Regions from separate parts of the Roseateles sp. DAIF2 genome, predicted to be linked through region 2. Evidence: predicted binding sites of a transcription regulator. Region 2 holds the regulator's gene; each other region holds the start of a gene.

Region 1 (10,413 bases), 940 kb from region 2:
CCGTCTGCAGCGGCGCCTTCGTCCTGGGCGCGGCCGGACTGCTGGACGGCAAGCGCGTCACCACGCATTGGAACGAGGCCGAGCGCCTGGCCCGCCAATACCCCCAGGCCCGGGTCGAGCCCGACAGCATCTATGTGAAGGATGGCAAGACCTACACCTCGGCCGGCGTCACCGCCTGCATGGACCTGGCGCTGGCCCTGGTCGAGGAGGACCATGGCCGCGAGCTGGCACTGCGCGTCGCGCGCGAGCTGGTGATGTTTCTGAAGCGACCGGGCGGGCAGTCGCAGTTCAGCGCCCACCTGGCGGCACAAAGCAGCACCGAGCGCTCGGCCGTCAGCCTGCTGCAGGCCCATATCCTCGCCCACCTGCGCGATGACCTGTCGGTGCCGGCACTGGCGCGCCGAGCCGGCATGAGCGAGCGGAATTTCGCGAGGGTGTTCCGTGCGGAAGCCGGCTCGACCCCGGCCGAGTTCGTCGAGATGGCGCGCATCGACGCCGCGCGCCGCCTGCTGGAAGAGCAGGACCTGCCACTCAAGCGCCTGGCCGACGCGGTCGGCTATGCGAATGCCGACGGCCTGCGCCGAGCCTTCCTGCGCCGTGTCGGCGTCGGCCCCAGCGATTACCGCAGGCGCTTCACCTGAGTTGCCAGATCGGCATAGACATGGTCGGCCTGCGCGGCATCGAAGTCGGTTCGGTAGCGCTTGGCCACACCTGATTCGGCCAGCAGCACATGGCGGGTCGGCATGATGCCGCGTTCTGCCAGACAGCCCTTGACACAGGCCAGAACACAACCGTCGATCGCGATGATGCCCCGGCCACTCTTAGCGGCCTCATGGGCTCGCCGCACCAGGCTGCGCACATTGCCGCCGACACCGGCGATGCAGGACATCTCGGCCAGACCTTCGCGATCCAGGCGCAGCGCCAGGTGGTTGGCCATCTGAGCCGCGCTGGAGCAACCGGAGCAGGAATAGACCAAGGGCAAGGGCGTCGCCGCCGCGCTGCTTGGGGATGGACTGTGGTGCATGCCAGATACCTCGGATCGACCCAATTGCCGGCCATTGGCGCACCGCGCCGTCCCCATGTCCTTGATTCAACGCAAGGCCTTGCAGTCAGAAAACGGTGAACCTTCGGTCCATGATCGATACCACTCCGTTCGAACAGCTGCGCCGCGCCGCCGAGGCCCAGCTGCAGCCCCAGCGCCTGCTGTTCGTGTTCGCGGGCAGCGAGCTGCCCGAGGATGCCGATGCGGCCCAGCGCGCGGCCTTTGCCGCCGGCCGCGGCGGTGCGCTGGCGCCCCTGATGTGCGTGGACAAGGCGCCGGAGGAGTTGCATGGCTTCGCCGCATTGCGCGCCGAAGCCGCTCAGGCCGGTCCGCCCTGGCAGGTGCTTTTCGCGGCCGGTTTGTCCGGGCGCCGCGGCGCGCCCCCCGACGCAACGCAGATCGACGCCGGCCTGCGGCAGCTGATCGAACGGGTCCGGCAGGGCCGCATCGAAGGGCTGCTGGCGCTGGATCGCGACGGCAACTCGCTGAGCTTCGACTGAAGCAAACCTCTATCCCGATGAGGCGCCTGCTTTCCGGCGCGCTCGGCGCGCTTTCCCTGCTGCTGCTGGCGGTCAACACCCTGCTCTGCTGCCTGCCGCTGCTGGCGCTGGCCCTGCTCAAGCTGATGCTGCCGCTGCCAGCGGTGCGCCGGCGCATCGACCCGCTGCTCAACCTGATTGCCACCGCCTGGATCGGCGCCAACAGCCGCTGGCTCGCGCTTATCCAGCATGCGCCCTGGGATATGCAAGGCCTCGAGGGCCTGCGCCCCGACGGCTGGTACCTGGTCAACTGCAACCACCGTTCCTGGGTCGACATCTTCGTGCTGCAGCGTGCGCTGAACCGGCGCATCCCGATGCTGAAGTTCTTCCTGAAGCAGCAGCTGATCTATGTCCCGGTGATCGGCCTGGCCTGGTGGGCGCTGGACTTTCCCTTCATGCGCCGCCATTCCAAGGCCGCGCTGCGCCGCCGCCCCGAGCTGCGCGATCAGGACCGCGTGACCACGCGGCGCGCCTGCGCAAAGTTCGCGCTGCTGCCGACCAGCGTGATGAACTTCGCCGAGGGCACGCGCTTCACGCCGGCCAAGCATCGCCGCCAGGCGCCGCCCTACCGCCATCTGCTGAAGCCCCGCGCCGGCGCGCTGGCGCTGAGCCTGCATGCGATGGGCCGGCAGTTCCAGTCCCTGCTGGATGTCACCCTGGTCTACCCGGACGGCACGCCCAGCTTCTGGCACCTGCTGTCGGGGCGCTGCGGCCGGGTGATCCTGCGACTGCGCGAGCTGCCGATCCCGCCGGCCCTGTGCGAGGGCGATTACGGCGGCGACAGCGCCTTCCGCGCCGAGTTCCACCGCTGGCTGGAACAGCTGTGGCGCGAGAAGGACCGGCAGATCGAGAGCCTGCTGCAGCAAGCCCGGGAGTTTGCGCTGACGCAAAACCACATCTAGTGTCCAGCAGCTAGTCTTCACCCCACATCTAGTGCTGAAGACCTGCCCATGCCGAACACCTCTCCCGCCGCCCTGCCCGGCACCGTGCTCAAGCGCGACGGCCGCCGCGCTCCCTTCGATCCCGGCAAGATCGCGCTGGCGCTGCAGCGCGCCGGCATCGCCAGCGGCGAATACGGCAGCGACGAGATGAGCCTGCTGCTCGCCGGCGTGCTGAAGGTGCTTGCGCACCGCTTCACCGGCGAGACGCCCGGCGTCGAGCAGATCCAGGATGTGGTCGAGCAGACCCTGATCGCCGCCAACCACCTGAAGACCGCGCGCGCCTACATCGTCTACCGCGAGCAGCATGCGCGGCTGCGCCAGGACCGCAAGACCCTGGTCGATGTCGAAAGCTCGATCAACGAATACCTGGAACGCGCCGACTGGCGCGTCAATGCCAATGCCAACCAGGGCTATTCGCTGGGCGGCCTGATCCTGAACGTCGCCGGCAAGGTGACGGCCAACTACTGGCTCTCGCATGTCTACGCGCCGGAGATCGGCCGCGCGCATCGCGAGGGCGACCTCCACATCCACGACCTCGACATGCTCAGCGGCTACTGCGCCGGTTGGTCGCTGCGCACCCTGCTGCACGAGGGTCTGAACGGCGTGCCGGGCAAGGTCGAGGCCGGGCCGCCCCGGCACATGAGCTCGGCGGTGGGCCAGATCGTCAACTTCCTTGGCACCCTGCAGAACGAATGGGCCGGTGCCCAGGCCTTCTCGTCCTTCGACACCTATATGGCGCCCTTCGTGCGCAAGGACGCGATGAGCTACGCCCAGGTGCGGCAGTGCATCCAGGAGCTGGTCTACAACCTCAACGTGCCCTCGCGCTGGGGCACGCAGACGCCCTTCACCAACCTGACCTTCGACTGGACCTGCCCCGAGGATCTGCGCGAGCAGGTGCCGGTGATCGCCGGTGAGGAGATGCCCTTCGCCTACGGCGAGCTGCAGGCCGAGATGGACCTGATCAACCGCGCCTATATCGAGGTGATGACCGCAGGGGACGCCAAGGGCCGGGTCTTCACCTTCCCGATCCCGACCTACAACATCACGCCGGATTTCCCCTGGGAATCGGAGAACGCGACCGCGCTGTTCGAGATGACGGCCCGCTACGGCCTGCCCTACTTCCAGAACTTCGTGAACTCGGAGCTGCAGCCGCACATGGTGCGCTCGATGTGCTGCCGGCTGCAGCTGGACCTGCGCGAGCTGCTCAAGCGCGGCAACGGTCTGTTCGGCAGTGCCGAGCAGACCGGCAGCGTCGGCGTCGTCACCATCAACTGCGCCCGCCTGGGCCACCTGCATCGCGGCGACGAGGCCGGCCTGCTGGCCGCGCTGGATCGGCTGCTGGAGCTGGGAAAGCAGAGCCTGGAGATCAAGCGCAAGCTGATCCAGCGCCTGATGGACCAGGGCCTGTTCCCCTACACCAAGCGCTACCTCGGCACCCTGCGCAACCATTTCTCGACCCTGGGCGTCAACGGCCTGAACGAGATGGTGCGCAATTTCAGCGGCGATGCTGAGGACATCACGACCGAGGCCGGTCATGCGCTGGCACTGCGCCTGCTGGACCATGTTCGCGCACGCATCACCGCCTTCCAGGAGGAGACCGGCCATCTCTACAACCTGGAGGCCACGCCGGCCGAGGGCACGACCTACCGCTTCGCGCGCGAGGACAGGAAGCGCTGGCCCGCCATCCTGCAGGCCGGCAGCGCCGAGCAGCCCTACTACACCAATTCATCGCAGCTGCCGGTCGGCTTCACCAACGACCCCTTCGAGGCCCTGTACCGCCAGGAGGCGCTGCAGTCCAAATACACCGGCGGCACCGTGCTGCACCTCTACATGGGCGAGCGCGTCAGCGACGCCGCCGCCTGCCGCGAACTGGTGCGCCGCGCGCTGAGCCGCTTCCGCCTGCCCTACATCACCGTGACGCCGACCTTCTCCATCTGCCCGAAGCATGGCTATCTGGCCGGCGAGCATGCCTTCTGTCCCAAGTGCGACGCCGAGCTGCTGGCGCGCAAGCCCCCCTGTTCCATCACCAGCGACAAGGAGCTGATCCCATGACGACGAACCATCCGATAACCGAAGTACAGGGCACCGCGATCCTGCTGCGCGACGAAGAGCGCCAGCCCTGCGAGGTCTGGACCCGGGTGATGGGCTACCACCGCCCGGTCGCCAGCTTCAACACCGGCAAGCAGGGCGAGCATCGCGAGCGCCGCTTCTTCGCCGAGCCGGCCGGCATGCGCCGCGCCGCCTGACGCAAGCCGCCATGCCCTTGCGCATCGGCGGCCTGCAGCCGCTCAGCACCATCGACATGCCGGGGCGCCTGGCCGCGGTGGTGTTTCTGCAGGGCTGCCCCTGGCGTTGCGGCTACTGCCATAACCCCGGCCTGCAGCCCGCCGAGACGCCACCGGGTGCCACGCCAGCGCCGGACTGGGCCGCGGTGCTGCGCTTTCTCGAGCAGCGCCGCGGCCTGCTGGACGGCGTGGTGTTCTCCGGCGGCGAGCCGACCCTGCAGCAGGACCTGCCGGCCGCCGCGGCCCAGGTGCGCGCGCTGGGCTTCCAGGTCGGCCTGCACACGGCCGGCATGTACCCGCTGCGCCTCGTCGGTCTCTTGCCGCTGCTGGACTGGGTGGGGCTGGACATCAAGGCGCCCTGGCCACGCCTGGATGCGCTGAGCGGTGCCCCCGGCAGCGCCGCCAAGCTGCGCGCCTCGCTGGGACACCTGCTGCGCAGCCGGGTCGCACACGAATGCCGCACGACCTGGCACCCGGAGCTGTTCCCGGCGGAAGAGTTGGAGGCCCTGGCTTCCGAGCTGTCCGGGCTGGGGGTGCGCGACTGGGCGCTGCAGCGCCGCGATGGCGTGCATCCGCCCGAGCTTGATGCGGCGATGCTGCAGCGGCTGGCCGCCGGCTTCCGGCGCTTCCACCTGCGCTGATCCGGTCTGGCCTCTGGACCGCCTCCGGGAGCCCAGGCTGCGTGGCTGCCGGCCCGGGCCACAATAGCGCTCATGAGCAGTAGTCAGTATCCCGCCCCGCCCCCCGATCAGCGATTCATCGACAAGCAGATGGCCGGCGTCATCGAGGCCATCATGATCCATGGCTATAGCCTGGCCAACAAGGGTTTCATTCCCTCTGAACAGCAGGTAGCCGTCTATATCTCAAGCCTGAACGAGGAAACCTTGCTGCAGAGGATTCGCAGGCATCCCGGCGCGGCTGCAACGCGTGCGCGGCTGGCGGATGATGCCGAGCTACTGCGCTGGGCGCGACTGGTCGGCCGTGACAAGCAGGCCTGATACCTGCACGGGGCCCATGCCTGATGCCTCCTAAGGTCCGCCCCGCGGCCCCCAGGCCTCGTCGATCTCGTTGAACAGGGGCCCGGTATCGCCGCTGGCCGGATAGGGGCCGGTGCCGCTGTGCTCCGAACGCGAGGCAGGCACGAAGCAGCCCAGATTCACGTCGAACACATTGACCTCGCCGCGCTCGATCACATAGTGCCAGCCATGCAGGGCCAGGCGTCCGCGCTCCACCTGTTCGCGCACCATCGGATAGTCCATCAGCCGCTCCAGTTGCAGCACCACCGAACGCTCCTCGGTGCGGCGCAGCGCCTCGTCGGACAGCTGCACCGGCAGCACCGCATCGCGCCCCAGCTCCAGCCAGGCGGCCAGGTTGCTGGCACCGGGCGGCGGGTCGCCGTAGAGCGCGCGGATGCCGCCGCAATGGCTGTGGCCGCAGACCACGATATGGCGCACGTCCAGCGCCAGCACCGCGTACTCGATCGCCGCAGCGGTTCCGTGGTGGCCCCGGCTGCCGTCATAGGGCGGCACGAAGGCAGCGACATTGCGCACCAGGAACAGCTCGCCGGGGCCGGCACCGGTCAGCAGATAGGGGACGAGACGCGAGTCCGAACAGCCGATGAACAGGGTGCTGGGGTGCTGCCCCTGGGCCACCAGGTCCTGGAAGCGCGCCCGGTAGCGGGGAAAGTAGTCGGTGTTGAAACGGCGCAGGCGCGCAATCAGCTCGTCGGGCATAGACTGTTCACCCGCCTACTGCAGCAGCGGCGTGCTGGCCCCCTCCAGGACCACGCCGTCCAGCACGGCCTCCGCCGCCAGGCCGTTCAGGTACTGGCACAAGGCCGTCATCCGCGCCTGCTGCTCCAGCGTCTGCGCGATCGTTCGGTGCACCGCCTGGAAAGGCAGGCGCTGGCCCGCTTCGCGCGCGTCCACCTTGACGATGTGGAAGCCATGGCGGGAGCGCAGCAGGCGCGGCAGCACGCCGACATGGGCCTGCGCCTCGTCCTGGCCAAACAGCGTCGCGGCGAACTCGGGCATGCAATCGGCGCGGCTGAGCCAGCCCAGCGAGCCCCCCTGCGCACCGCTGGGGCAGTTGGAGTTGTCGGCCGCGGCGCGCGCAAAAGCCATCGCGTCGGCGCAGCGCAGCTCCACCAGCAGGGCCTCGGCGCGGCGGCGCAGCGCCTCGACCGGCGTGGCCGGGGTCAGCGCAAACAGGATGTGCGCGGCCAGCACCCGCTCGCCCACCGCATAGCGCGCCGCATGCGCGGCATGGTGGCGCCGGCAGGCGGCCTCGTCCGGCTCGGCCGGCTGCAGCGTCGACTCCAGCAGGGCTTCGATCGCGGCCGAGGCGGCGGCGCTGAGCACGCCGTCGACAGCCGGCTGGTCCGCGAGGGCCAGGCGGCCCTCGCGCTGCGCCTGCTGGCGCAGCAGCTCGCTGTAGGCGCGCTGGCGCAGCTCGGCCTCGTCCAGCCGCTCGCCGGGCCCATGCAGAGCGACACCATTGACACGCGCCACGGTCGCCGTCTCGTCGCGCGAGCCGCAACCGCAGTTGCCGCCACCGCAGGATGTGATGTTCTCGTTCATGTCTGGAAACTCCTCGTTCAGCGCGTCAGACGGTCATGGCCCGGCGGCAGAGACAGGCGGCGGCTACGCACCAGCTGGTAGGGCCGCACCAGATAGGCCAGGGTTCCGAAGCCGCTCCAGACATGGACCAACCGGGTGAAGGGGAACACCAGGAACAGGCTCATGCCCAGGAACATGTGCAGCTTGAACACCCAGGAGGCCTCGGCCAGCAGCTCGACCGCGCCGCCACGCAGGGTGACGATGCGCTGCGCCCACTCGGCCAGGTTCATCATCATGCCGCCGTCCAGATGCTGGGCCGACAGCGGGATGGTCGCCAGGCCCAGCACCAGCTGCAGCCACAGCAGCGCCAGCAGCAGGATGTCGCTGGCCTTGGAGTTGCGACGGATGCGAATGTCCGACAGCCGGCGATGCAGCAGCAGGCTGACGCCGATGAAGGCGAGCAGACCGGCGATGCCGCCGCTGACCATGGCCATCAGCTGCTTGTGGCCGGCGCTGATGAAGGGCTCATAGAGGAAATGCGGCGTCAGCATGCCCACGCTATGGCCAAAGAACAGGAACAGCACGCCAACGTGGAACAGGTTGCTGCCCCAGCGCAGGCTGCCGGCGCGCAGCAGCTGGGAGGAGTCGCTCTTCCAGCTGTACTGGTCGCGGTCGAAACGCAGCAGGCTGCCGACCAGGAACACCGCCAGGCAGATGTAGGGATAGATGCCGAACAGGGCGAAATCCAGGGATCTCATGCGCGCCCTCCTTGCTGTGACACGGGACTCTTGCGAACGATGTGGACGGGCTGCGGCCCCTGCTGGCCGCGCGAGCTGCAGCCGTCGAAGGCGGCCGGCTCCTGCCAGCTCTCGTCCAGCGGCTCGTCCGGCGTGATCTGCAACGTGCGCGGTTTCTCTCCGGCCAGCTCCAGCACCGCGCCGATCGCTGCCGCATAGAGGCTGTCGCGCTTGATCAGCGCGGCATGGATCGAGCTCAGGATATGGGCCAGTTCGGCCAGGAAGGCGCGCGCGGTGGCCGGTTCCTGGGTTGAAGCGAACTCCAGCACCACCGGCAGGAAGTCCGGCAGTTCGCTGGCGTCAAAGAACATGCCGCCAGCCTCGTAGGTCTGCACCAGGTCGACCAGGGCAGGCCCGCGGGTGCGCGAGTCGCCGTGCACATGCTCGAACATATGCAAGCTGGTGGCGCGGCCGCGGTCGAAGCTCTCGACATAGCGCGCCTCGACCTCGTAGGCATCGCCGCGCTGCAGCGTCGCCATCAGCATGGCCAGCTCGGCCTGGCGCGCCTCGGACAGCGCGCCCTCTTCGCGCAGCGCTGCCGCGAGCGCGGGCAGCGCGGATCGCAGCTCCGGGCCGGGATAGTTCAGCAGATGTGCCAGCACGCGACAGCTGTCGGCAATCGGCTGCTGCGGGTCCTTCTTCTTGGAGATCTTGATCATCATGCGCTCCTCACAGCGTGGCCTTGATCGGGATGGTGCGGCGCCCGCCGCCGCCGAACAGGCTGGTCTCGTGGCTCTGCCCCTCCGAGCAGCCGTTGCCAAAGCTGAAGCCGCAGCCGCCGCGCAGGTCGTAGGCGTTCTCGGCGTACTCGCGGTGCGAGCTCGGGATCACGAAGCGGTCCTCGTAGTTGGCAATCGCCATCACCTGGTACATGTCCTCGACCTCGCGCTTGAGCAGGCCCACCTGGTCCAGCACCGCCCAGTCCTCGACGCCGTCCACATGCTTGCCGCGCTGGTAGGCGCGCATCGCGAGCATGCGTTCCAGCGCCCGCTCGACCGGCGCGACATCGCCGGCGGTCAACAGGTTGGCGAGGTACTGGACCGGGATGCGCAGCTCGCTGACATCGGGGATCGCACCCTTGGCCGCGATATGGCCGGCATGCGCCGCGGCGCTGATCGGCGACAGCGGCGGCACGTACCAGACCATCGGCAAGGTGCGGTACTCCGGGTGCAGCGGCAGCGCGACCTTCCAGTCGACCGCCATCTTGTAGACCGGGCTCCTCTTCGCCGCCTCCAGCCAGGCCTCGGGAATGCCGTCGCGGCGGGCCTGCTCGATCACCTGCGGATCGTGGGGATCGAGGAACAGGTCCAGCTGGGCCTGATAGAGGTCCTTGTCATGCTCGACGCTGGCGGCCGCCTCGATGCGGTCGGCGTCGTAGAGCAGCACGCCCAGGTAACGGATGCGGCCGACGCAGGTCTCGGAGCACACGGTCGGCTGGCCGGCCTCGATGCGCGGATAGCAGAAGATGCACTTCTCGGCCTTGCCGCTTTGCCAGTTGTAGTAAATCTTCTTGTAGGGGCAGCCGGACACGCACATGCGCCAGCCCCGGCACTTGTCCTGGTCGATCAGCACGATGCCGTCCTCCTCGCGCTTGTAGATCGAGCCGGAGGGGCAGCTCGCGACGCAGGCGGGGTTCAGGCAGTGCTCGCACAGCCTGGGCAGGTACATCATGAAGGTGTTCTCGAACTGGCCGTAGATGTCCTTCTGCACATCCTCGAAGTTCGGGTCCTTGCTGCGCTTGGCGAACTCGCCGCCCAGGATCTCCTCCCAGTTCGGCCCCCATTCGATCTTCTCCATGCGCTGGCCGGTAATCAGGCTGCGCGGGCGCGCGGTGGGCGCGGCCTTGGACTTGGGCGCGGACTGCAGGTGGTCGTAGTCGAAGGTGAAGGGTTCGTAATAGTCGTCGATCTGCGGCAGCTTCGGGTTCGCGAAGATGCGCATCAGGAGCTTCCACTTTCCGCCCTGACGCGGTTCGATCGATCCGTTGGGCAGGCGTTGCCAGCCCCCATGCCAGCGCTGCTGGTTTTCCCATTCCTTGGGGTAACCGATGCCGGGCTTGGACTCGACGTTGTTGAACCAGGCGTATTCCATGCCGGGCCGATTGGTCCAGACGTTCTTGCAGGTGACCGAACAGGTGTGGCAACCGATGCACTTGTCCAGGTTCAGCACCATGCCGATCTGCGCGCGGATCTTCATGCCCTTGCTCCTTGTTCTGCGGACTCCTCGTCCAGCCAATCGATCCGGGCCATCT
Region 2 (10,413 bases):
GCGGCCACCACCAGGGCCGACTGCAGCAGCCCGCAGGGCCAGGCCAGCCAGGCCAGACCACCCAGGGTGGCGCGGCCGGTGACCGCGCGGCCCGCGCCGATGCCGGCCAGCGACACGGTGGCCGAGCCCGCCGCCGCGCGCTCGCTGCGCGCGCCCAGCGCCTCCAGCCAGGCCGGCTGGCGCCCGCGCCACAGCAGGTACAGGCCCAGGCCCAGCGCCGCCATGTGCAGCATCACCCACAGCGGTCGCAGCAGCGCGCTGGCCTGGCCCAGCTGCGCGGCCCAGCCGACGCTGGCCGCCGCCAGCGCGCCGCCCGCGGCATAGCTGGCCAGCCGCGCCAGCTGGAAGCCCCACAGCGCCCGCCGCTCGCCGCCGACCAGGCCGGTGCAGGCCGCGCCGCACATCAGCGCGCAATGCGGCGTGCCGGCCAGGCCCATCAGCAGCGCCGAGGCGATCAGGGCCAGGTCCATGGCGCTTGGTTCAGATGATCTTGGAGAACTGCGCGCGCGTGCGGTCGGCCTGCAGATAGCGGTCGAACACCATCGCCACCGCGCGCACGAAGTACCAGCCCAGCGCCGTCACCTCGATCGAGCCCGGCAGCAGCTGCACCATGCCGGCCTCCTGCAGCGGGCGCAGCGCTTCCAGCTCGGCGCGGAAGTACTCCGGCACCTTGATCAGATGGGCCAGCTCGATCGATTCGAACTCGACCCGGCCCTGGCACATCAGCGCCATGATCATCGCGCGGCGCAGCAGGTCGTCGCGGTTCAGCGCCAGGCCGCGCACCACCGGCAGCTGGCCCTGGCGCAGCAGGTCGTAGTACTCGTCCAGGGTCTTGGCGTTCTGGCTGTAGGTCACGCCGACCCGGCCGATCGCCGAGACGCCCAGCCCGATCATGTCGCAGTCGGCCTGGGTGCTGTAGCCCTGGAAGTTGCGGTGCAACCGGCCCTGGCGCTTGGCCACCGCCAGCGAATCGCCGGGCAGCGCGAAATGGTCCATGCCGATATAGGTGTAGCCCTGGGCCAGGAAGCCGCCGATCGCGCCCGACAGCATTGACAGCTTGTCGCCGGCTGGCGGCAGCTGGCCGACGTCGATGCGGCGCTGCGGCTTGAAGCGCTGCGGCAGATGCGCATAGGCATACAGCGCGATGCGGTCCGGCCGCAGCTCGGCCACCTGCGCGATGGTGCGCTGGAAGGAGGCCGGGGTCTGCAGCGGCAGGCCGTAGATCAGGTCCACATTGGTCGACTCGAAGCCGAGCGCGCGGGCGCTCGCCATCAGCGCCGCCACATCCGCATAGCTCTGCTGGCGATGCACCGCCTTCTGCACCGCGGCGTCGAAGTCCTGCACGCCGAAGGACAGGCGGTTGAAGCCCAGGCCGCGCAGATGCGCCAGACGCTCGGTGGTGACGGTGCGCGGGTCCACCTCGATCGACACCTCGGCGCCGGCGGTCAGGCGAAAGCGCTTGGCGATCGCCGTCATCAGGTCGCCCAGCTCGGTGTCGCTCAGGAAGGTTGGCGAGCCACCGCCCAGGTGCAGCTGCGAGACCTGCGGCGCACGGCCCAGCCGCGCCAGGGTCAGGTCCATCTCGACCAGCAGGGCCTGCAGGTATTCGCCGGCGCGCTCATGGTGGCGCGTGATCACCTTGTTGCAGGCGCAGTAGTAGCAGACCGATTCGCAGAAGGGGATGTGCACATACAGCGACAGCGGCGCGCCGCCGCCGACCAGCGCGCCGCTGGCGCGCTGCGCCAGCGCCTGCTCGTACTGCTGGACCGTGAAGGCCTCGACGAAGCGGTCCGCCGTCGGATACGAGGTGTAGCGCGGCCCGGCGATGTCGTAACGACGCAGCAGGTCCTCGCTGATGGCGGGCGCGGTGGGGGTGATGCAGGCGTTAGGCATGAGCGCACTTTGCCAAGCCCGGCTGGCCGGCGCTTGATGCACGTCAAGCTTCATGCGCATCGGCGGGTCAACAATGGACCTCATCTTGAGGAGCATCATGTCGTCCACCTTTCAGCAAGCCTCGCCCTGCCCCGCGCCCGCCGCCAATGGCGAATGCACGGGCCGGACCCTGACCCGATCCACGCCGCAGGACGCGGCCCTGCGCGCCGAGCCCTTCAAGGTCGCCTGCTCCAGCTGCAATCTGCGCGAGCTGTGCCTGCCGGTGGGCCTGTCCAAGACCGATCTGGAGCAGCTGGACACCCTGGTCGCCACGCGCCGCACCGTCGCGCGCGGCGACACCCTGTTCCGCGCCGGCGATGCCTTCCAGTCGCTGTTTGCGGTGCGCACCGGCTTCTTCAAGACCTGCGTCTCGGCCGAGGACGGCCGCGACCAGGTCACCGGTTTCCAGATGGCCGGCGAGCTGCTCGGCCTGGACGGCATCAGCAACGACCGCCACAGCTGCGACGCGGTCGCGCTGGAGGATTCGCAGGTCTGCGTGATCCCCTATGGCCAGCTGGAGGAGCTGTCGCGCGAGTTCACCGACCTGCAGCACCAGTTCCACAAGATCATGAGCCGCGAGATCGTGCGCGACCATGGCGTGATGCTGCTGCTCGGCAGCATGCGCGCCGAGGAGCGCCTGGCGGCCTTTCTGCTGAACCTGACCCAGCGCCTGCAGGCGCGCGGCTTCTCGGCCTCCAGCCTGGTGCTGCGCATGACGCGCGAGGAGATCGGCAGCTACCTGGGTCTGAAGCTGGAGACGGTCAGCCGCACCTTCTCCAAGTTCCAGGAGGACGGCCTGCTGGAGGTGAAGCAGCGCCAGATCCGCATCGTCGACCAGGCGGGCCTGCAACGGCTGGTGAACAGCACGAACTGTTGAGAGGTCGATGTTGCAACGATGAAGCGCCCTGCGGGGCGCTTTTCTTATGGTTCGGTCGTGGGACGCTCGGGCGATCGCCGGGCTGCGGGTGCACGCGCTTGCTCCGTGTCCCCCGGGCCGCGCTGCGGCCCTCCTCCTTAACCTGCGCAAGCGCGCACACCCGCAACCCGGCTCTGGCGGCGCAGCGCCTCTTCGACGACGCCCCATATCGGCCACAGGGCGCACGCAGGAGGGTGGGTGGGCCTGATGCGGAGGTCAAGGAGGAGGCCGCGCAGCGGCCGGGGGATTGAGCCCGGACACCGGAAGTCCGGTGGACTTCCGGTGCCTGGCGAAAGCCAGGGCCGCGAGGCCCTGGCAGGCAGCAGCAGGCCTGCCCGCCCTCCTGCGCTCTTCGCCGATCCCGCCCGCGCCTCAGTCGGCTAGCAACAGACTCAACCCGGACGACAACGCCGTGATGGCCCAGAAGCCCAGAAAGGCCAGGCTGTAGAGCGCCAGCGGCGGCAGGCCGGCCGCAGCGATGCGCGGCTCCAGCAGGGTCGGGTCGAGCAGGCTGAACACCAGGCCCTCCAGCACCGCGGCCATCAGGAAGGACGGCCACAGCGCCGCCATCAGCCGCCGGCGCAGACGTTGTTGAATCTGCGGCTGTGGCCGCAACCGCGGCGCGACGGGCGCCAGCGGCGGACCGGCGCGGCGGCCCATCGCTCAGAGGCCGCCGGTGGCGGCGTGGTTGCGGGCCTTCATCGCCGGCTGCTCGGCCTGGGTCTGACGCAGGTCGGCCGAGGGGTCGACCCGCTTCGCCTCGATCACCGGATCCGGATGCGCCAGCGCCAGCGCCAGGGTCACGAAGGAGGCCAGCACCACCGCGCTGGGCCCGCCGATCACCAGCCACATCATGCCGACGCGCCACCAGGGGCGCGGCGTCGCCTGGCCGACGGGCCCGTTGCTGTTGTTGCCATTCATGCTCATGCGGGGTCTCCGGTTGGGCGGGTCAGCGGGGCACGACGAAGGTGGACTTCTCGCGCAGGCCGCGCGCCTCGTCCTCGTCCGAGGCCAGGCGGCGGATCTCGAAATGGATCACATGGGCGCCGGCGCCGGCCGCGGCCGCGCCCTCGGGCGGCAGACGCAGCGCCAGCGAGACCCAGCGCGCCTCGGCGGGCGCCAGGGTCAGGGCCACCGGCCGGCTCAACGCCAGGCCCGGCAGGCCGTCGGCCTCGATCTCGTAGCGCTGCGGCTTCTCGGTCGCGTTCATCACCTGCAGGCGGTAGACGTTCTCGATCACGCCGTCCTCGATCTGGCGCGCCAGTGCGGCGCGGTCGCGCAGCACGTCGACCCGGAAGGGCGTGCGCAGCGCCAGGCTGGCCAGCATCGCGCCGGACAGCAGCAGCAGGATCGCGCCGTAGACCAGCACGCGCGGCCGCAGCACGCGGCGCCAGCGTTCGCCACGGTTCAGGTGCTGGGACAGGCCGTTCTCGGTGTCGTAGCGGATCAGACCGCGTGGATAGGCCATCTTGTCCATCACGTCGTTGCAGACGTCGATGCAGGCGGCGCAGCCGATGCAGTCGTACTGCAGGCCCTGGCGGATGTCGATGCCGGTCGGGCAGACCTGCACGCACAGGGTGCAGTCGATGCAGGAGCCCAGGCCCTGGGCCTTGGGGTCGGCCTTCTTCGAGCGCGAGCCGCGGGGTTCGCCGCGCTCGGCGTCGTAGCTGATGATCAGCGTGTCCTTGTCGAACATCGCGCTCTGGAAGCGCGCGTAGGGGCACATGTACTTGCACACCTGCTCGCGCATATAGCCGGCATTGCCATAGGTGGCGAAGCCATAGAACAGCACCCAGAACCATTCCCAGGGACCGAGGCCGAAGGACAGCACCTCGCGGCCCAGCTCGCGGATCGGCGTGAAATAGCCGACGAAGGTGAAGCCGGTCCACAGGCCGATCGCGATCCAGGCGGCCTGCTTGCCGCCCTTGCGCCAGAGCTTGTTCCAGTTCCAGGGGCCGGCATCCAGGCGCATGCGCGCGATGCGGTCGCCCTCGAACTTCTGCTCCACCCACATATAGATCTCGGTGTAGACCGTCTGCGGGCAGGCATAGCCGCACCACAGGCGCCCCGCCACCGCGGTGAAGAAGAACAGCGCATAGGCCGAGATCAGCAGCAGCGCCGTCAGGTAGATGAAGTCCTGCGGGTACAGCACCAGCCCGAAGATGTAGAAGCGCCGCGCGCCCAGGTCGAACAGCAGGATCTGGCGCCCGCCCCATTCCAGCCAGGGCAGGCCGTAGAACAGCAGCTGCGTGGCCCAAACCAGCACCCAGCGCCAGGCCGCGAACCAGCCATGCACGGTGCGCGGGTAGATCTTCTTCTGCGCCTCGTACAGGGACACCATCTCGGCGCCGGCCTCGGCGGCCGGCGCGATCGGGATCACCTTGGCCCGGGTACTGCTGCTATTCATGGCGATGGCTTCTGCTCTTCTTCCTCACTGCACCTTCGGGTCGCGATGCGACAGGCCCCAGACATAGGCGGCCAGCACGCGGATCTGCTCCGGGCTCAGGCGCTCGCCATGGGCGGGCATCTGGTTGGTCTTGCCGCCGTTGATCATCGCGACCACCGCGTCCTCGCCCCAGCCATGCAGCCAGACCTTGTCGGTCAGGTTCGGCGCGCCCAGGGCCGGGTTGCCCTTGCCGGCCGGGCCGTGGCAGGCGGCGCAGGAGGTGAACTTGTCCTTGCCCAGCTGCGCGGCGACCGAGTTGTGCGGGCTGCCCGACAGGCTCAGCACGTAATGCGCCAGGTTGCGCACGTCCTCGGCATTGCCGACCGCCGCGGCCATCGGCGGCATCTGGCCGATGCGGCCCTTGCCGATGGTCTCGATGATGGTCTCGTGCGCGCCGCCATACAGCCAGTCGCCGTCGGTCAGGTTCGGGAAGCCCTTGCTGCCCTTGGCATCGGAGCCGTGGCAGGTGGCGCAGTTGTTGGCGAACAGGCGCTCGCCGATGCCCATCGCCTGGGTGTTGCCGGCCAGCTGCTCGACCGGCATCGCCGCGTACTTGGCATAGACCTCGGTCAGCGCGACGCGCGCCTTGGCCTGCTCGGCCTCGTACTGGCCGGTGCTGCTCCACTTCAGGGTGCCCTCGGCGCTGCCCAGGCCTGGATACAGGGCCAGGTAGACGCCGGAGAACACGACGGTCAGCACGAACAGGCCCATCCACCAGCGCGGCAGCGGGTTGTTCAGCTCGCGCAGGTCCTCGTCCCAGACATGGCCGGTGGTGTTGTCGCCGGCCATCACCTTGCGGCGTGCCGCGATGACCAGCAGCAGCAGGCAGAACACCAGGCCACCGATCGTGGCCGCGGCGACGAACACCGACCAGCCGTTGGAGAAAAAGTCACTGCCCATGATTCACCACTCCCGCCTGCTCATCCTTCAGGGGCAAGGCCGCCAATTCATCGAAGGTGTTCTTGTCGCGCCGGCCGCTGTAGACCCAGGCCACGATGCCCGCGAACATCAGCAGCAGCAGCACCGTCACCGCGCTTCTCAGATCATTGATATCCATCTCGCGCTCCTAGCCGTCACTTCAGCGATGTGCCCATGACCTGCAGGTAGGCGATCACCGCCTCCAGCTCGGTCTTGCCCTTGACCGCCTCGGCCGCACCGGCCACCTCGGCGTCGCTGTAGGGCACGCCCAGGGTGCGCAGAGCCTGCAGCTTGGGCGCCATCTCGGCCGGGTTCACGCCGGTGCTGGCCAGCCAGGGATAGGCCGGCATGTTGGACTCGGGCACCAGATCGCGCGGGTTGATCAGGTGGATGCGGTGCCATTCGTCGCTGTACTTGCCGCCGACGCGCGCCAGGTCCGGGCCGGTGCGCTTGCTGCCCCATTGGAAGGGGTGGTCGTAGACGAACTCGCCGGCCGTCGAGTAATGGCCGTAGCGCAGGGTCTCGGCGCGGAAGGGGCGGATCATCTGCGAGTGGCAGTTGTAGCAGCCCTCGCGCACATAGACGTCGCGGCCGGCCAGCTGCAGCGGCGTGTAGGGCTTGAGGCCCGGCGCCGGTTGCGTGGTGGAGCGCTGGAAGTACAGCGGCACGATCTCGACGATGCCACCGACCAGCACGGTCAGCAGCACCAGCACGATCATCAGGAAGTTGCTGGTCTCGATCTTCTCGTGACCCGCGGGCTTGTTGGTAGTGGATGCCATGATGTTCTTGTCCTCCTCAGGCATGGGCCAGCACCGCGGGCACGCGCACCGGCTGGTAGCGGCCGACCCGCGCCGTCATCACCACGTTCCAGGCCATCACGCACATGCCGCCCAGGTACAGCAGGCCGCCCGCCAGGCGGATCACGTAGAAGGGGTAGGTGGCCTTGACGCTCTCGACGAAGCTGTAGACCAGGGTGCCGTCCGGGTTGGTGGCGCGCCACATCAGGCCCTGCATCACGCCGGCGATCCACATCGCGGCGATATAGAGCACGATGCCCAGGGTCGCGACCCAGAAGTGCAGCTCGATCGCGCGCTTGCTGTACATCTCGGTGCGGCCGTACATGCGCGGGATCAGGTGGTACAGCGAGCCCATCGAGATCAGACCCACCCAGCCCAAGGCGCCGCTGTGCACATGGCCGACCGTCCAGTCGGTGTAGTGGGAGAGCGCGTTGACCGTCTTGATCGACATCATCGGGCCCTCGAAGGTCGACATGCCGTAGAAGGAGAGCGAGACGATCAGGAACTTCAGGATCGGGTCGTCGCGCAGCTTGTGCCAGGCGCCGCTCAGGGTCATGATGCCGTTGATCATGCCGCCCCAGCTGGGCGCCAAGAGCACCAGCGAGAACACCATGCCCACGCTCTGCGCCCAGTCCGGCAGCGCGGTGTAGTGCAGATGGTGCGGGCCCGCCCACATATAGGTGAAGATCAGCGCCCAGAAGTGCACGATCGACAGGCGGTAGCTGTAGACCGGGCGCTCGGCCTGCTTCGGGATGTAGTAGTACATCATCCCCAGGAAGCCCGCGGTCAGGAAGAAGCCGACCGCGTTATGGCCGTACCACCATTGCACCATCGCGTCCTGCACGCCGGCATAGGCCGAGTAGCTCTTGATCCAGCTGACCGGGATCGCCGCGCTGTTGACCAGGTGCAGCACCGCCACCGCGATGATGAAGGCGCCGAAGAACCAGTTGGCCACGTAGATATGCTTGACCTTGCGCGTGCCGACGGTGCCGAAGAACACGATCGCGTAGCTGACCCACACCAGGGTGATCAGGATGTCGATCGGCCATTCCAGCTCGGCGTATTCCTTGCCGCTGGTCATGCCCAGCGGCAGGGTGATCGCGGCCAGCACGATCACCAGCTGCCAGCCCCAGAAGGTGGCCCAGGCCAGCTTGGGCGCGAACAGGCGCGTCTGGCCGGTGCGCTGCACCACATGGTAGGCGGTCGCGAACAGCGCGCAGCCGCCGAAGGCGAAGATCACCGCATTGGTGTGCAGCGGTCGCAGGCGCCCGTAGCTCAGCCATGAGATGCCCAGATTCAGCTCGGGCCAGGTCAGCTGGGCGGCGATGATCACCCCCACCAGCATGCCCACCACGCCCCACAACACGGAAGCCAGCGCAAAGGCGCGCACAACCCCGTCCTCGTATACGGGCGCTGTATGCCCGCTTGCCCCTGTCGTCATCACGACGCTCCTTTGATGATGCTCGGGAAAATTCTCAGCGGCGCCCCACCGGCGCGGCTTGATCGCCGTCAACCGGCGGCGTTTCGGGATCGAAAATGCGCTCGCCCTCGCGCTCCAGGTCTTCCAGCTGGCCGCTGTGCAGGGCCCAGCCGAACAGGCCGACGATGGCCAGCACCAGCAGCACCGACAGCGGGATCAGCAGGTACATCACTTCCATCGCGGCTCAACTCACTTTCTGCAGACGCAGCGCGTTCAGCACCACGAACAGCGAACTCAGCGCCATGCCCAGGCCCGCGGCCCAGGGCGGCAGCAGGCCGGCCAGCGCCAGCGGAATGCAGGACGCGTTGTAGAAGGCGGCCCAGCCCAGGTTCTGGCGGATCACGCGGCGCGTGCGCAGCGCCAGCTCGCGCAGCCGCACCAGGTCCAGCAGCCGGCCCGACAGCAGCACGCCGTCGGCCTGGGCGCGCGCCAGCAAAGCGCCCTGCCCCATCGCCAGGCTGGCATCGGCGCGCGCCAGCACCGGCGCGTCGTTGACGCCGTCGCCCAGCATCAGCACGCGGTGGCCCAGGGCCTGCAGCCGCGCCACCTCGGCCAGCTTGTCCTCGGGGCTGGCGCCGCCCAGCGCGCGCGCCACGCCGGCCTCGCGGGCCAGTGCCGCCACCCGCGCCGGCGCATCGCCCGACAGCAGCAGGGTCGACAGGCCCAGCGCATGCAGGCGCTCGACGGCCTCGCGCGCATCGGCGCGCAGCCGCTCGCCGAACTCCAGCACCAGCAGGGCCTGACCCTCGGCCGGCCCGAAGGCCAACTGGCCGCCGCTTTCGCTGACGCCGCCGACCCAGGTCGGCGAGCCCAGGCGCCACAGCCGCCCGGTTGCATCGCGCGCCTGCAGGCCGCGGCCCGGCAGTTCCTCGATCTCGGACCAGCCGGCCGCTTCATCAACTTGCGCGCAGGCCGCGACCAGCGCGCGCGCGAACACATGCTGCGAATGGCGCGCCAAGGCGGCCGCACGCGGCAGCAGGCTCGGGTCGCCGACGCTGCGCTGCAGCGCCATGCCGTCCTCGCTCAGGGTGCCGGTCTTGTCCAGCACCACCAGGTCCACCTTGGCCATCTGCTCCAGCAGCTCCAGCCGCGCCAGCAGCAGGCCGCGCCGTGCCAGCGCGCCGGCCGCGGCCAGCCAGGCCGAGGGCGCGGCCAGCGACAGTGCGCAGGGGCAGGTCACGATCAGCACCGACACCGCGACCCAGACCGCACGCTCCGGCGCGACAAAGCTCCAGGCCAGCGCCGCGCCGCCCGCCAGCAGCAGCACCACCCACAGAAAGGGCCCGGCCACCCGCTCGGCCAGCGCCAGGCTCTCGGGCCGGCGCGTCAGCGCCTCGCGCATCAGGCGCACGATGGCCTCGAAACGGGTGTCGGCGCCGAGCTTTTCGACCCGCATCAGCACCGGCGCCTGCAGGTTCAGGCTGCCGGCCACCACCGCATCGCCCGGGCCCTTGGGCACCGGCGCGGATTCGCCGGTCAGCAGCGCCTCGTCGGCGGCGGTCCGGCCCTGCTCGATGCGGCCGTCGGCCGCGAAGGCCGCGCCCAGCGGCACGCGCAGCAGATCGCCGACGCGCAGCCGCGCCGGCACCACCCGCTCGCTGCGGCCGCTCGCTGCGTCGACGATGCGCTCCACCAGCTCCGGCAGCCGCCCCATCGCCCCCTCCAGCTCGCGCGCGACGCGGTGCCGCGCGCGCAGTTCCAGCCAGCGCCCGGCCAGCAGGAAGCTGACGAACATCGTCAGCGAATCGAAATAGACCTCGTGGCCGAAGGCGCCGCTGGGGTCGAAGGTGGCGCCGCTGCTGGCGACGAAGGTCACCGCGATGCCCAGCGCCACCGGCACGTCCATGCCCAGGCGGCGCGTGCGCAACTGCGCCCAGGCGCCGGCGAAGAAGGGCCCGGCCGAGAACAGCAGCACCGGCAGGGA
Region 3 (10,413 bases), 760 kb from region 2:
GCCGGTACTGCCGGCGGTCCGGCGCAGCGCAATGGCCTTTACGGCCCCCGACAAGCTGCAAGCCCCAGTGGGATTCGGTTGCCAATACGCTGCCCTGCCGGCTTTGGATGCAAGACATCTTGGCGCAATGACCGTCAATGCGCCCGCACCTGCCGAACGCATCCAAGCAGGCTGAGCGCTAGTTTTTCTTGCCCTTGCCGTCGCTTTGCGCGGTCCCCCTGAAAGGCTAGACTGACCCCCAATGCAACTTTGCCGCGACGATGTGCATTGGCACGACGTGGGGACCGTTTGGGGGTCAGGCGGCAAGACACAAATAAAAATACCTTAATAATCAACAAGTTAAGATGCCAATACAACTTGCCACCTGGAACGTGAACTCGCTGGCGGTGCGCCTGCCGCAGCTGCTGGACTGGCTGGCCGCGAATCCGGTCGATGCCATCGTGCTGCAGGAGACCAAGCTGACCGACGACAAGTTCCCGACCCAGGCGATCCTGGATGCGGGCTATCAGGTGCAGTGGTTCGGCCAGAAGACCTACAACGGCGTCGCGCTGCTGAGTCGCGAGCCGGCCACCGATGTGGTGAAGAACATCGTCGGCTTCGCCGACGAGCAGGCGCGCGTGATCGCCGCCACCGTGGCCGGCGTGCGGGTGATCGGCGCCTATTTCCCCAACGGCCAGGCGCCGGACAGCGACAAGTTCGTCTACAAGATGGGCTGGCTGGACGCGCTGCGCGCCTGGATCAAGGCCGAGCTGGCCGCGCATCCGCAGCTGGTGCTGATGGGCGACTTCAATATCGCGCCGGAGGACCGCGACGTCTACGACCCGGTCGCCTGGGCCGGCCAGATCCATTGCACGCCCGAGGAGCGCGCGCATTTCCAGGGCCTGCTGGAGCTGGGCCTGGTCGACGCCTTCCGCCTGTTCGAGCAGCCGGCCAAGAGCTGGAGCTGGTGGGACTACCGCAACCTGGCCTTCCGCAAGAACCAGGGCCTGCGCATCGACCATATCCTGGTCAGCCGGACGCTGCAGCCCCAGGTCAGTGCCTGCGTGATCGACAAGCTGCCGCGCAAGAACGAACGCCCCAGCGACCACACGCCGGTGGTCGTGACACTGACGCGCTGAAACGGCAGCTCAGGCTTCCTCGCCATCCAGCGCGGCCTGCATCGCCGCGTAGAAGCGACCGACATGCAGCCCGTCCATCAGCGCATGATGGACCTCGACGCCCACCGGCATCAGCCGTTGCCCCTGCTGCTCGACGATGCGGCCGAAGGCCAGCTTCGGCACGTCGTCGCCCGCGCCGCGGGCATGGCTGAAGCTGCTGAAGAACAGCCAGGGAATCGTCGTCATGTGGATCAGCGGCGCCTGCTCGTCCAGCGCCGCGCCCTCCGCGCCGAGCCCGGGCGCCGGCCGGCGCGCGGCCGCCAGCACCGGCAGCGCCCGCGCGACGAAGTCCGCCAGCTTCGGCTCATAGGGCAGATCGGCGAAGCCCAGGCTCTCGCCGTCCTCGCGCAGCACCGTGGTGCTGCCATTCACCCGCGCATGCACCCGCACGCCCGCGCCGTCCAGCCGGTAGCGGAAGGGCTCGACCACATTGGCCGCGCGCAGCGCCGCATGGTGATAGACCAGGAAGGGCGTCGCGCCGGGGCAGGCCCGGACCCGCGCGGCCAGCGCGCCGACATCGACGGTCGCGCACAGACTGAAGAAGGGCTGGGCCAGACCGCGGAAATGTTCGAACGCCGCCCGCCGCGGCCAGCCTTCCAGCCGGAGTTGTTTAGCTGCACTCATCGTCATCGTGACATCGTACCGGCGCCCGCGCCCACACCCGCGCGCCGGTCCGCGACTTGAGCCATATCAAGTCCACACGGTGCAAACCCTGACAAGCTGTCTCCAGAACACCGGAGACCTTGATGCGAGACAACCAGCCCGTCACCCAGCGCGAGTACCCTTTTCCGACGGGGCGCAGCCTGGTCTCGACCACCGACCTGAAGGGCCGCATCCTGCATTGCAACGCGGCCTTCGTCGAGGTCAGCGGCTACACCCGCGAGGAACTGCTGGGCCAGCCGCACAACCTGATCCGCCACCCCGACATGCCCGCGGAGGCCTTCCGCGACCTCTGGGCCACGATAGCCGCCGGCAAGCCCTGGTCCGGCCTGGTGAAGAACCGCCGCAAGAACGGCGACCATTACTGGGTGCTGGCCAACGTGACGCCGCTGCTGGACGGTGGCCGGCCGGTGGCCTATATGTCGGTGCGCAGCGAGGCGAGCCGGGCCCAGATCGAAGCGGCCGAGACGCTCTACGCCCGCATGCGCGCCGAGGCCCACGAGGGGCGCTCGCCCCAGCACCGGCTGCACGAGGGCCAGGTCTTGCGCGGCGGCTGGTCCGGTGCGCTGCTGGGCCACGCGCGGCGCGTGGCGCGCCAGTTCGACGGCTGGCTCGGCTACCTGCTGATGGGCGGCGCCGGCGGGCTGATGGCCGCCCTGCCCTGGTACGGCGCCCTGCCCGCGCTGGCGCTGCTGGCCGGAGCGGCCGGCCTGTGGCTGCAGGCGCGGCGGCGCCGCGCGCTGGCGCCGGTGCTGGCCTTCGCGAACCGCCTGGCCGCCGGCGACCTCAGCCAGCAATTGCAGACTAGCGGCAACGGCCTGACCCGTGGCCTGGAGCTGGCGCTGAATCAGCTGGTGGTCAATATGCGCGCGCTGGTCTCGGACAGCCAGCGCGAGCTGGGCCGCATGGTGGCGGCCAGCGACGAGATCGCACGAGGCAACCAGGATCTGGCGGCGCGCACCGAATCGCAGGCCGCCAGCCTGCAGCAGACCGCGGCCAGCATGGAGCAGATCACCGCCACCGTGCGCGCCAGCGCCGAGGCGGCGCGCCAGGCCCATGGCGTGGCGGACCAGCTCAGCGCGGTGTCGCAGCGCAGCGGCGCGGTCGTGCATTCGGTGACCGACACGATGGGCGACATCGCCGGCGCCTCGCAGCGCATCGCCGAGATCATCCAGCTGATCGACGGCATCGCCTTCCAGACCAATATCCTGGCCTTGAACGCCGCGGTCGAGGCGGCGCGCGCCGGCGAGCATGGACGCGGCTTCGCGGTGGTGGCGGCCGAGGTGCGCGCGCTGGCGCAGCGCAGCTCCGGCGCGGCGCGCGAGATCAAGCAGCTGATCAGCGATTCGGCCGCGAAGGTGGAGGTCGGCGAGCAGCAGACCCGTGCGGCGCGCCAGAGCATCGACGAGACCCTGCTGTCGGTGCGCGAGTTCGCCGGCCTGATCGACGGCATCGACCAGGGGGCGCACGAGCAGCTGCAGGGCATCTCGCAGGTGCACGAGGCGGTGCAGCAGCTGGACGGCATCACCCAGCACAACGCCGCGCTGGTCGAGCAGCTGGCGGCTTCGGCCGAGCAGCTGCAGCAGCAGGCCGGCGAGGTCAACGCGGCGCTGCGCGTGTTCCGCTTGCAGGAGCACCTGTCACCCGTGGCGCAGCCGGATGCGCCGGCGCTGCGCCGCGCCGCCAAGCTGCGACGCGAGGCAGCGCAGATGACCTAGTCAGCCCGGCTGGCCGGACTTGCTCTGGCGGGCCACCGGCTGGCCGCCCTCGATGCGGCGCACCTCGGCCAGGAAGGCAGGGCCCTGGCGCAGGCGCTGGTACTCGGCGAACGCGGCCTGGTAGCTGGCGCTGCTGGTATCGACCGTCTGCTCGCCATAGGCACCCGGCACGCCGGCACGGCGCCACAGGGCCAGGTCGGCCTGCACCTCGGCGCGAGTCAAGGTCGAGGGCTTGCTAGCGTTCTGCAGCGCGGGGTCGATGTCGTCGCGCGAGCTGTCGGCCAGGGCCAGGCCGCTGGCGGCGATCAGGGCCAGGGCGATCAGGGGCTTGTGGTTGAACATGGTGGCGTTCCTTCCTTCGTTGCGGTGCCGCGCGGGATGCGAGGCCATGGACCGAAGTCTGCGCGGCCGGCCGCGGCCCCGCAGTGCCTAAACGCACAGTTCCGGACAGATGCTCGTCAGGGCCTGCGGCGATAGGCCGCCAGCGGCGCGCTGCGCCCGCGCAGCTGCAGCAGCAGCCGCTCCCCGGCCGCCGGCAGCGGCTCGGCGGCGGCCTGCAGCACCGCCTCGGACACCAGCAGGCGCGTGCCGGCCTGCTTGCACTGGTCCTGCAGGCGGCTCGCGGTGTTGACCACCTCGCCGATCGCGGTGAGGCTGGTGATGTCGCGATGGCCGACCTCACCGATCGCCGCGGCCCCGCAATGCAGGCCCATGCCGTAGTCGATCGCGTGGCCGAACTGCTGCTCGATCTCGGCGCGCCAGGCCTCCATGCGCGCGGCGATCAGCCCGGCCGCCCGCAGTGCGCGGCGGCTGGCCTCGGGCAGCGGGCAGTCCAGGCCGAAGATCGCCATCACGCCGTCGCCGACGAACTGATTCGCCAGGCCGCCGGCCTCGCCCACCGCCTCGCCGACCAGGGCGAAATAGCGGTCCAGCACATAGACCAGGTCGGCCGGCCAATGCCGCTCCGAGAAGCCCGACCAGCGCCGCAGGTCGACGAACAGCACCGCCACCTCGCGCTCCGGCCGCTCGGCCGGCCGGCGGCTGTCGATCAGCGGCGTGATGCGCAGCGCGCCGCGCGGCCGCAGCTGGCAGGCCAGGCGCACGTCCGGCCCCGCACCGACCCGCGCCAGGGTGCGGCGCTCGTCGGCGCCGATCGGATTGGCATGCGCGGCCGGCCCCTCGACTCTCACCCGGCAGGTCGAGCAGCGCGAGCGCCCGCCGCACATCGCCGCATGCGGGATGCCATGCGCCAGGCTGGTCTCCAGCACGCTCCAGCCGGCGCGCGCCAGCACGCGGCCCTGCGGATAGTCCAGCGCCACGGTCGCGCCGCGGCGCCGCTCCAGCAGCGCGCGCAGGCTGCGCAGCGCCACCAGGGTCAGCAGCGCCAGGCCGTAGAGGCTCCAGGCCAGGCGCTTGAACTCGGCCACCAGCGCGGCCTGGGCCGGCGTGGTGCGCAGCGCCTCGGGCAGCTCGCGCCAGGCCAGCTCGCGCCCCATCATCAGAAAGCCCAGCGCGGCCAGCAGCGGCAGCAGCACCGCGACCAACAGCAGGCCCGGCCGCGAGCGCCGGTACAGCGGGCGCACCCGCCAGGCGATATGCAGGCCCAGGCAGGCGTGGCTCCAGGCCACAGTCATCAGGCCCAGCTGCAGCAGCGCGCCATCGGCGGTCCAGAGCCCGCGCACCACCCGCGCATAGGGCGCCTCCAGCCCGAACTGCTCATAGGCCCAGCGCGTGCTGGGCACATGGGTCAGCAGCAGCAGTGGCAGCAGCAGGCCCAGCGCGATGCGCAGCGCGTCCAGCGGCGCCATGCGCAGGCTGCGCCGCGCCAGCAGGCTCCACAGGGCCAGGCCCAGGTGCAGCGCCGCCGCGCCGTACAGCAGCAGGGTGCCGAACGGGCCTCGCCAGAAGCCATGCAGCAGCAGACGCAGGGCATCGGCCGCCTGCAGCGACAGCAGGCCCAGCGCATGGTTGGCCAGGTGCAGCGTGACGAAGCTCAGCAGCACCCAGCCGCTGATCCAGCGCAAGCGGTTCGCCGAAGGCAGAATGCCCCCACCCGAACTGCTCATCCTGCCCTTGATGCCCGCCGTACCGTCCAGCTTCGCGCTCCGCGATATGCCCTTGTTGCAAGGATTATCGGCCGAGCGGCTCGAGACGCTGGCGCGCCAATGCCGCTGGCGCAGCACCGAGGCGCAGATCAGCCTGGTCGCGAACGCCGCGCCGGACGCCGACCTCTACCTGCTGGTCTCGGGCCGGGTGCGGGTCACGACCTATTCGGCCGGCGGCCGCCAGGTGACCTTCAGCGACTACGACGCGGGCGACTATTTCGGCGAGGTGGCGGCGGTCGACGGCCGGCCGCGCTCGGCCGACGTGCTGACCCTGGAGCCCAGCGTGCTAGCGGTGCTGCCGCGCGCCGACTTCCTGGCGCTGATGCGCGACGAGCCGCTGATCGGCCAGCGCGTGATGGAGCGCCTGGCCGGCATGGTGCGGCGCCTGTCGGGCCGGGTGGTCGAGCTCAGCACCCTGAACGTGCAGCAGCGCCTGTGGGCCGAGCTGCTGCGCCTGGCGCAGGCCGGCGGCGCCGCCGTCGACGGCAACCAGGCCCGGCTGACCCCGGTGCCCAAGCATATGGACCTGGCCAGCCGCATCAGCACCAACCGCGAGCAGGTGGCGCGCGAGCTGAGCGCGCTGAGCCGCGAGGGCCTGGTGCGAAAGGAGGGCAAGACCCTGCTGCTGGCCGATCTGGCGACCCTGCGCGCGCGCCTGGAGGCCGCGCGCGAGGAGGCTTGATCCCTTAGTTAGCCATCCAGCAGCGCCAGGCAGTCGTCCAGCAGCGCATGCAGGCGCGCCACCCGCTCCTCTCCCAGGCGACGGTTCAGCGCCAGCTGGGCCCGCTTCCAGTCGGCCTTCATCTCGGCGCGCTTGGCGCGGCCGGCGGCGCTGGCCTGCACCAGGCTGCTGCGCGCATCGCCACCGGCGACCAGTTCCACCCAGCCCGCGGCCAGCAGCGGCTGCAGATTGCGCGACAGGGTCGAGGCGTCCAGCCCCATGCGGCGCGCCAGCTGGCTGGGCTGCACCGGCCCCAGCACGTCGACATGGGCCAGCAGCGAATACTGCGTGGTCTTCAGCCCGCTTGCCGCGAAGAAGGGTTCGCAATGCTGCGAGACCCGGCGCGTCAGCTGACGCAGCTTGAAGTTGGTGCAGCCCTTGGGACCGGCCGGGTCGGCGCCCGCCCGGGGCGGTTTGCCCTGGCGGGCTGTAGCGCGGGTGACAGTGGCCATTTGATGATTGTATCTACAATGGTTGCAGCTACAACTTTTGGAGCGAACGATGTCCGAGGCTCACGAGCAGGTGCTGCGCCAATGGATGGCCGACGAGGAGGCCGTGCGCGGCCGCATGCTGGCCGAACCCGGCCTGGCGCGGCCGGACCAGCTGGCGGGCCGCACCGGCCTGCAGCAGATGCAGGCCCTGCTGTCCGGCGAGGTGCCGCCGCCGCATATCGCCAAGACCATGGACTTCACCCTGATCTCGGTCGCCCATGGCGAAGCGGTGTTCCAGGGTACGCCGCTGCTGCGCCACTACAACCCGCTGGGCGGCGTGCATGGTGGCTGGTTCGCCACCCTGCTGGATTCGGCGCTGGGCTGCGCGGTGCACACCATCCTGCCGGTCGGCAAAGGCTACACGACCCTGGAGTTCAAGGTGAACCTGGTGCGCGGGCTGAACGCCAAGGTGCCGCTGGTGCGCGCGATCGGCAAGGTGGTGCACACCGGCAAGCAGATCGCCACCTCGGAGGCGCAGTTGCTGGGGCATGACGGCCGGCTGTATGCCCACGCCAGCACCACCTGCATGATCTTTGACCTTCAATAGCCCACCCCCTACGCGCTGCGCGCGCCCCCTCAAGGGGGCACATCCGTAGGACCGGCGGAGCCGGATCCTCGGATGTCGTGGTCGCAAAGACCTTATTGCTTGCGCAGGGCCTGCGCCTCGGCGGCCAGGCGCGTGATGCGCGCCCAGTCGCCCTGCTCCACCGCGTCCTGCGGGGTCAGCCAGGAGCCGCCGCAGACCTTGACATTGGGCAGCGACAGGAACTGCGGCGCGCTCTCCAGCGAGATGCCGCCGGTCGGGCAGAAGGCCACGTCCGGGAAGGGGCCGGACAGCGCCTTCAGCAGGTTCACGCCGCCCACCGCCACCGCGGGGAAGAGCTTCAGGAAGGAATAGCCGGCGGCGTTCGCCTGCATCACCTCGCTGGCGGTCGAGACGCCCGGCAGCAGCGGCAGGCCCTGCTCACTGCAGGCCGCGCCGATCGCATCGGTATAGCCCGGGCTGACGCCGAACTGGCAGCCGGCGTCGCGCGCCGCCTTCACATCGGCCACCGTGCGCAGGGTGCCGGCGCCGACGATGGCCTCCGGCACGGCCCTGGCCATCGCTTCCATCGCCTGCAGTGCCACCGGCGTGCGCAGGGTCACCTCCAGCACCCTGACGCCGCCCGCCACCAGCGCCTCGGCCAGCGGCACCGCGTCCTGCAGGCGCTGGATCACGATCACGGGGATGACGGGGCCATGGCCGGCCAGGCTGAGGGTGTCGGTGCTGATGCTCATGTCGATCGATTCGCAAGAATGAGGAAAGAAGAAATCAAAGCCACGTGACGGCGCCCTCTTCGGCGCTCTTCACATTGCGGCGCATGCCGGCAAACAGCTCGCGGCCGATGCCCTGGCCGTTGTCGTCCACCGCCTCGGGGCGGATCTGCGCCACCTCGCGTGCGGCCCATTCGGCCGCCGGCACCAGGGCCTCGAGCAGGCCGTTGACGCCGTCCATGCGCACCAGATCGCCGTCGCGCAGCTTGGCCAGCGGGCCGCCGGCCAGGGCCTCGGGCGAAACATGGATCGCGGCCGGCACCTTGCCGGAGGCGCCGCTCATGCGCCCGTCGGTCACCAGCGCCACCTTGAAGCCCTTGCCCTGCAGCACCGCCAGCGGCGGTGTCAGCTTGTGCAGCTCCGGCATGCCGTTGGCCTGCGGGCCCTGGAAGCGCACCACGACGACGACGTCGCGCTCCAGCTCGCCGGCCTTAAAGGCGGCCTGCATCGCTTCCTGGCTGTCGAAGATGCGCGCCGGCGCCTCGATGATGTGGCGGTCCTCGGGCACGGCCGAGACCTTGATCACCGCGCGGCCCAGGTTGCCGCTCAGCAGCTTCAGGCCGCCGGTCGGGCTGAAAGGCGCGGCAGCACCGCGCAGCACGCCCTCGTCGCCGCTGGCCGGGGGCAGGTCTTGCCAGGCGGCGCTCTTGCCATCGGCCGCCAGCACCGGCAGGCGGGTCTGCGGGCGCAGGCTGGTGCCGTTGACGCTCAGCACGTCCTCATGCATCAGGCCGGCGTCCAGCAGCTCGCGGATCACGAAGCCGGGGCCGCCGGCCTGCTGGAACTGGTTCACATCGGCCGCGCCGTTCGGATACACGCGTGCCAGCAGCGGCACCACCGAGGACAGCTCGGAGAAATCGCTCCAGTCGATCAGGATGCCGGCCGCGCGCGCCACCGCGACCCAGTGGATCAGGTGGTTGGTCGAGCCGCCAGTGGCCAGCAGCGCGACCATCGCGTTGACGATCGCGCGTTCGTCCACCACCCGGCCGATCGGCGCGAGATTGCCCGCCTCGACACTGCCGCCGCGCTGCGAGATCGCCAGCGCGCGCTCCACCGCGGCCTCGGTCAGCGCGTCGCGCAGCGGGTCATGCGGATGCACGAAGGCCGAGCCCGGCAGGTGCAGGCCCATCGCCTCCAAGAGCATCTGGTTGCTGTTGGCCGTGCCATAGAAGGTACAGGTGCCGGCGCCATGGTAGGCGGCCGACTCGGCCTTCAGCAGTTCCTCGCGCCCCACCTTGCCGGCCGCGTACTGCTCGCGCACCTTGGCCTTGTCGCTGTTCGACAGGCCCGAACTCATCGGGCCGGCCGGCACGAACACGCAGGGCAGATGACCGAAATGCAGGGCGCCAATCAAGAGGCCCGGCACGATCTTGTCGCAGATGCCCAGCAGCAGCGCGGCATCGAACACATCGTGGGACAGCGCTATCGCGGTCGACAAGGCGATGTTGTCGCGCGAGAACAGGCTCAGCTCCATGCCGGGCAGGCCCTGGGTCACGCCATCGCACATCGCCGGCACGCCGCCGGCCACCTGCACGGTGGCGCCGCGCTTGTGGGCCGCGGCGCGGATCAGGGCCGGATAGGTCTCATAGGGCTGGTGCGCCGACAGCATGTCGTTGTAGGAAGTCACCACCGCCAGATGCGGCGCCTTCTCGGCCACGATGCGCAGCTTGTCGTTGGCCGGCATCGCCGCCACCGCATGGGCGACATTGGCGCAGCCCATGCGCTCCACCCCGCGCTGGCGCCCGGCCAGGCGGGCCATGCCGTCCAGATAGCGCTGGCGCGTCGCGGCGCTGCGCTGGCGGATCCGATCGGTGACGCTGCTGATGGTCTTGTTCATGCCTTGGGTCGATGTAACTCGACGGGTAGGAAATTGGTAACCATATTACACGCTCACGCGCGGCCGGGCTCTCTCTACAGGGTGAATATCTGAGTACGGCGCGGTTACAGGGAAAGCTGCTTGACGCTCCTGTTGTAGCGCAGGTCCAGCCACCGCAAGGTTTCCTTGGGAAACAGGCACGGCCCGCGCATACTCACGCTCACCGCTGCTCTGGGAGGAGCCATGGCCGTCGTGCGCTATCTGGTCGAAGACGTGGATCGTTCCCTGCCCTTTTACCGGGCGCTCGGCTTTCGGTTGGCGGACCGCTGGGGGCCGCCGTTTGCGGTGATGAAGGGCCATGGCCTGTCGATCTGGCTCAGCGGCCCTGGCACCTCGGCGCGCAAGCGCCTGAAGTCGGGGCAGCTTCCCGA

What was found. The regulator FNR, encoded in region 2, switches genes on or off when oxygen is low (the NO sensors DNR and NnrR bind a similar motif). The targets are predictions, from matches to a motif close to TTGATNNNNATCAA.
Region 1: the regulator FNR is predicted to act here: its motif matches at 1,086-1,099, upstream of G8A07_RS14550 (ribonucleotide reductase subunit alpha).
Region 3: the regulator FNR is predicted to act here: its motif matches at 1,838-1,851, upstream of G8A07_RS13720 (PAS domain-containing methyl-accepting chemotaxis protein).

What each region holds. Positions count from the first base shown of each region.
Region 1 is NZ_CP049919.1:3,172,063-3,182,475, forward strand. It holds gene G8A07_RS14540 (GlxA family transcriptional regulator) at 1-641, shown strand, start outside; gene G8A07_RS14545 (putative zinc-binding protein) at 620-1,024, opposite strand; gene G8A07_RS14550 (ribonucleotide reductase subunit alpha) at 1,135-1,542, shown strand; gene G8A07_RS14555 (acyltransferase) at 1,560-2,483, shown strand; gene G8A07_RS14560 (ribonucleoside triphosphate reductase) at 2,532-4,574, shown strand; gene nrdD (anaerobic ribonucleoside-triphosphate reductase) at 4,571-4,768, shown strand; gene G8A07_RS14570 (anaerobic ribonucleoside-triphosphate reductase activating protein) at 4,780-5,448, shown strand; gene G8A07_RS14575 (hypothetical protein) at 5,521-5,805, shown strand; gene G8A07_RS14580 (carbonic anhydrase) at 5,836-6,540, opposite strand; gene G8A07_RS14585 (peptidylprolyl isomerase) at 6,556-7,386, opposite strand; gene narI (respiratory nitrate reductase subunit gamma) at 7,404-8,123, opposite strand; gene narJ (nitrate reductase molybdenum cofactor assembly chaperone) at 8,120-8,824, opposite strand; gene narH (nitrate reductase subunit beta) at 8,832-10,358, opposite strand; gene G8A07_RS14605 (nitrate reductase subunit alpha) at 10,355-10,413, opposite strand, start outside.
Region 2 is NZ_CP049919.1:2,236,406-2,246,818, reverse strand. It holds gene G8A07_RS10445 (sulfite exporter TauE/SafE family protein) at 1-470, opposite strand, end outside; gene hemN (oxygen-independent coproporphyrinogen III oxidase) at 481-1,893, opposite strand; gene fnr (fumarate/nitrate reduction transcriptional regulator Fnr) at 1,988-2,809, shown strand; gene G8A07_RS10430 (hypothetical protein) at 3,221-3,508, opposite strand; gene G8A07_RS10425 (hypothetical protein) at 3,512-3,775, opposite strand; gene ccoG (cytochrome c oxidase accessory protein CcoG) at 3,798-5,255, opposite strand; gene ccoP (cytochrome-c oxidase, cbb3-type subunit III) at 5,280-6,194, opposite strand; gene G8A07_RS10410 (cbb3-type cytochrome c oxidase subunit 3) at 6,184-6,351, opposite strand; gene ccoO (cytochrome-c oxidase, cbb3-type subunit II) at 6,368-6,991, opposite strand; gene ccoN (cytochrome-c oxidase, cbb3-type subunit I) at 7,008-8,450, opposite strand; gene ccoS (cbb3-type cytochrome oxidase assembly protein CcoS) at 8,485-8,667, opposite strand; gene G8A07_RS10390 (cation-translocating P-type ATPase) at 8,674-10,413, opposite strand, start outside.
Region 3 is NZ_CP049919.1:2,997,081-3,007,493, reverse strand. It holds gene xth (exodeoxyribonuclease III) at 351-1,118, shown strand; gene G8A07_RS13725 (CatA-like O-acetyltransferase) at 1,128-1,787, opposite strand; gene G8A07_RS13720 (PAS domain-containing methyl-accepting chemotaxis protein) at 1,904-3,535, shown strand; gene G8A07_RS13715 (DUF4148 domain-containing protein) at 3,536-3,877, opposite strand; gene G8A07_RS13710 (adenylate/guanylate cyclase domain-containing protein) at 3,994-5,559, opposite strand; gene G8A07_RS13705 (Crp/Fnr family transcriptional regulator) at 5,648-6,322, shown strand; gene G8A07_RS13700 (MarR family winged helix-turn-helix transcriptional regulator) at 6,331-6,813, opposite strand; gene G8A07_RS13695 (PaaI family thioesterase) at 6,863-7,399, shown strand; gene G8A07_RS13690 (bifunctional 4-hydroxy-2-oxoglutarate aldolase/2-dehydro-3-deoxy-phosphogluconate aldolase) at 7,492-8,130, opposite strand; gene edd (phosphogluconate dehydratase) at 8,165-10,003, opposite strand; gene G8A07_RS13680 (VOC family protein) at 10,226-10,413, shown strand, end outside.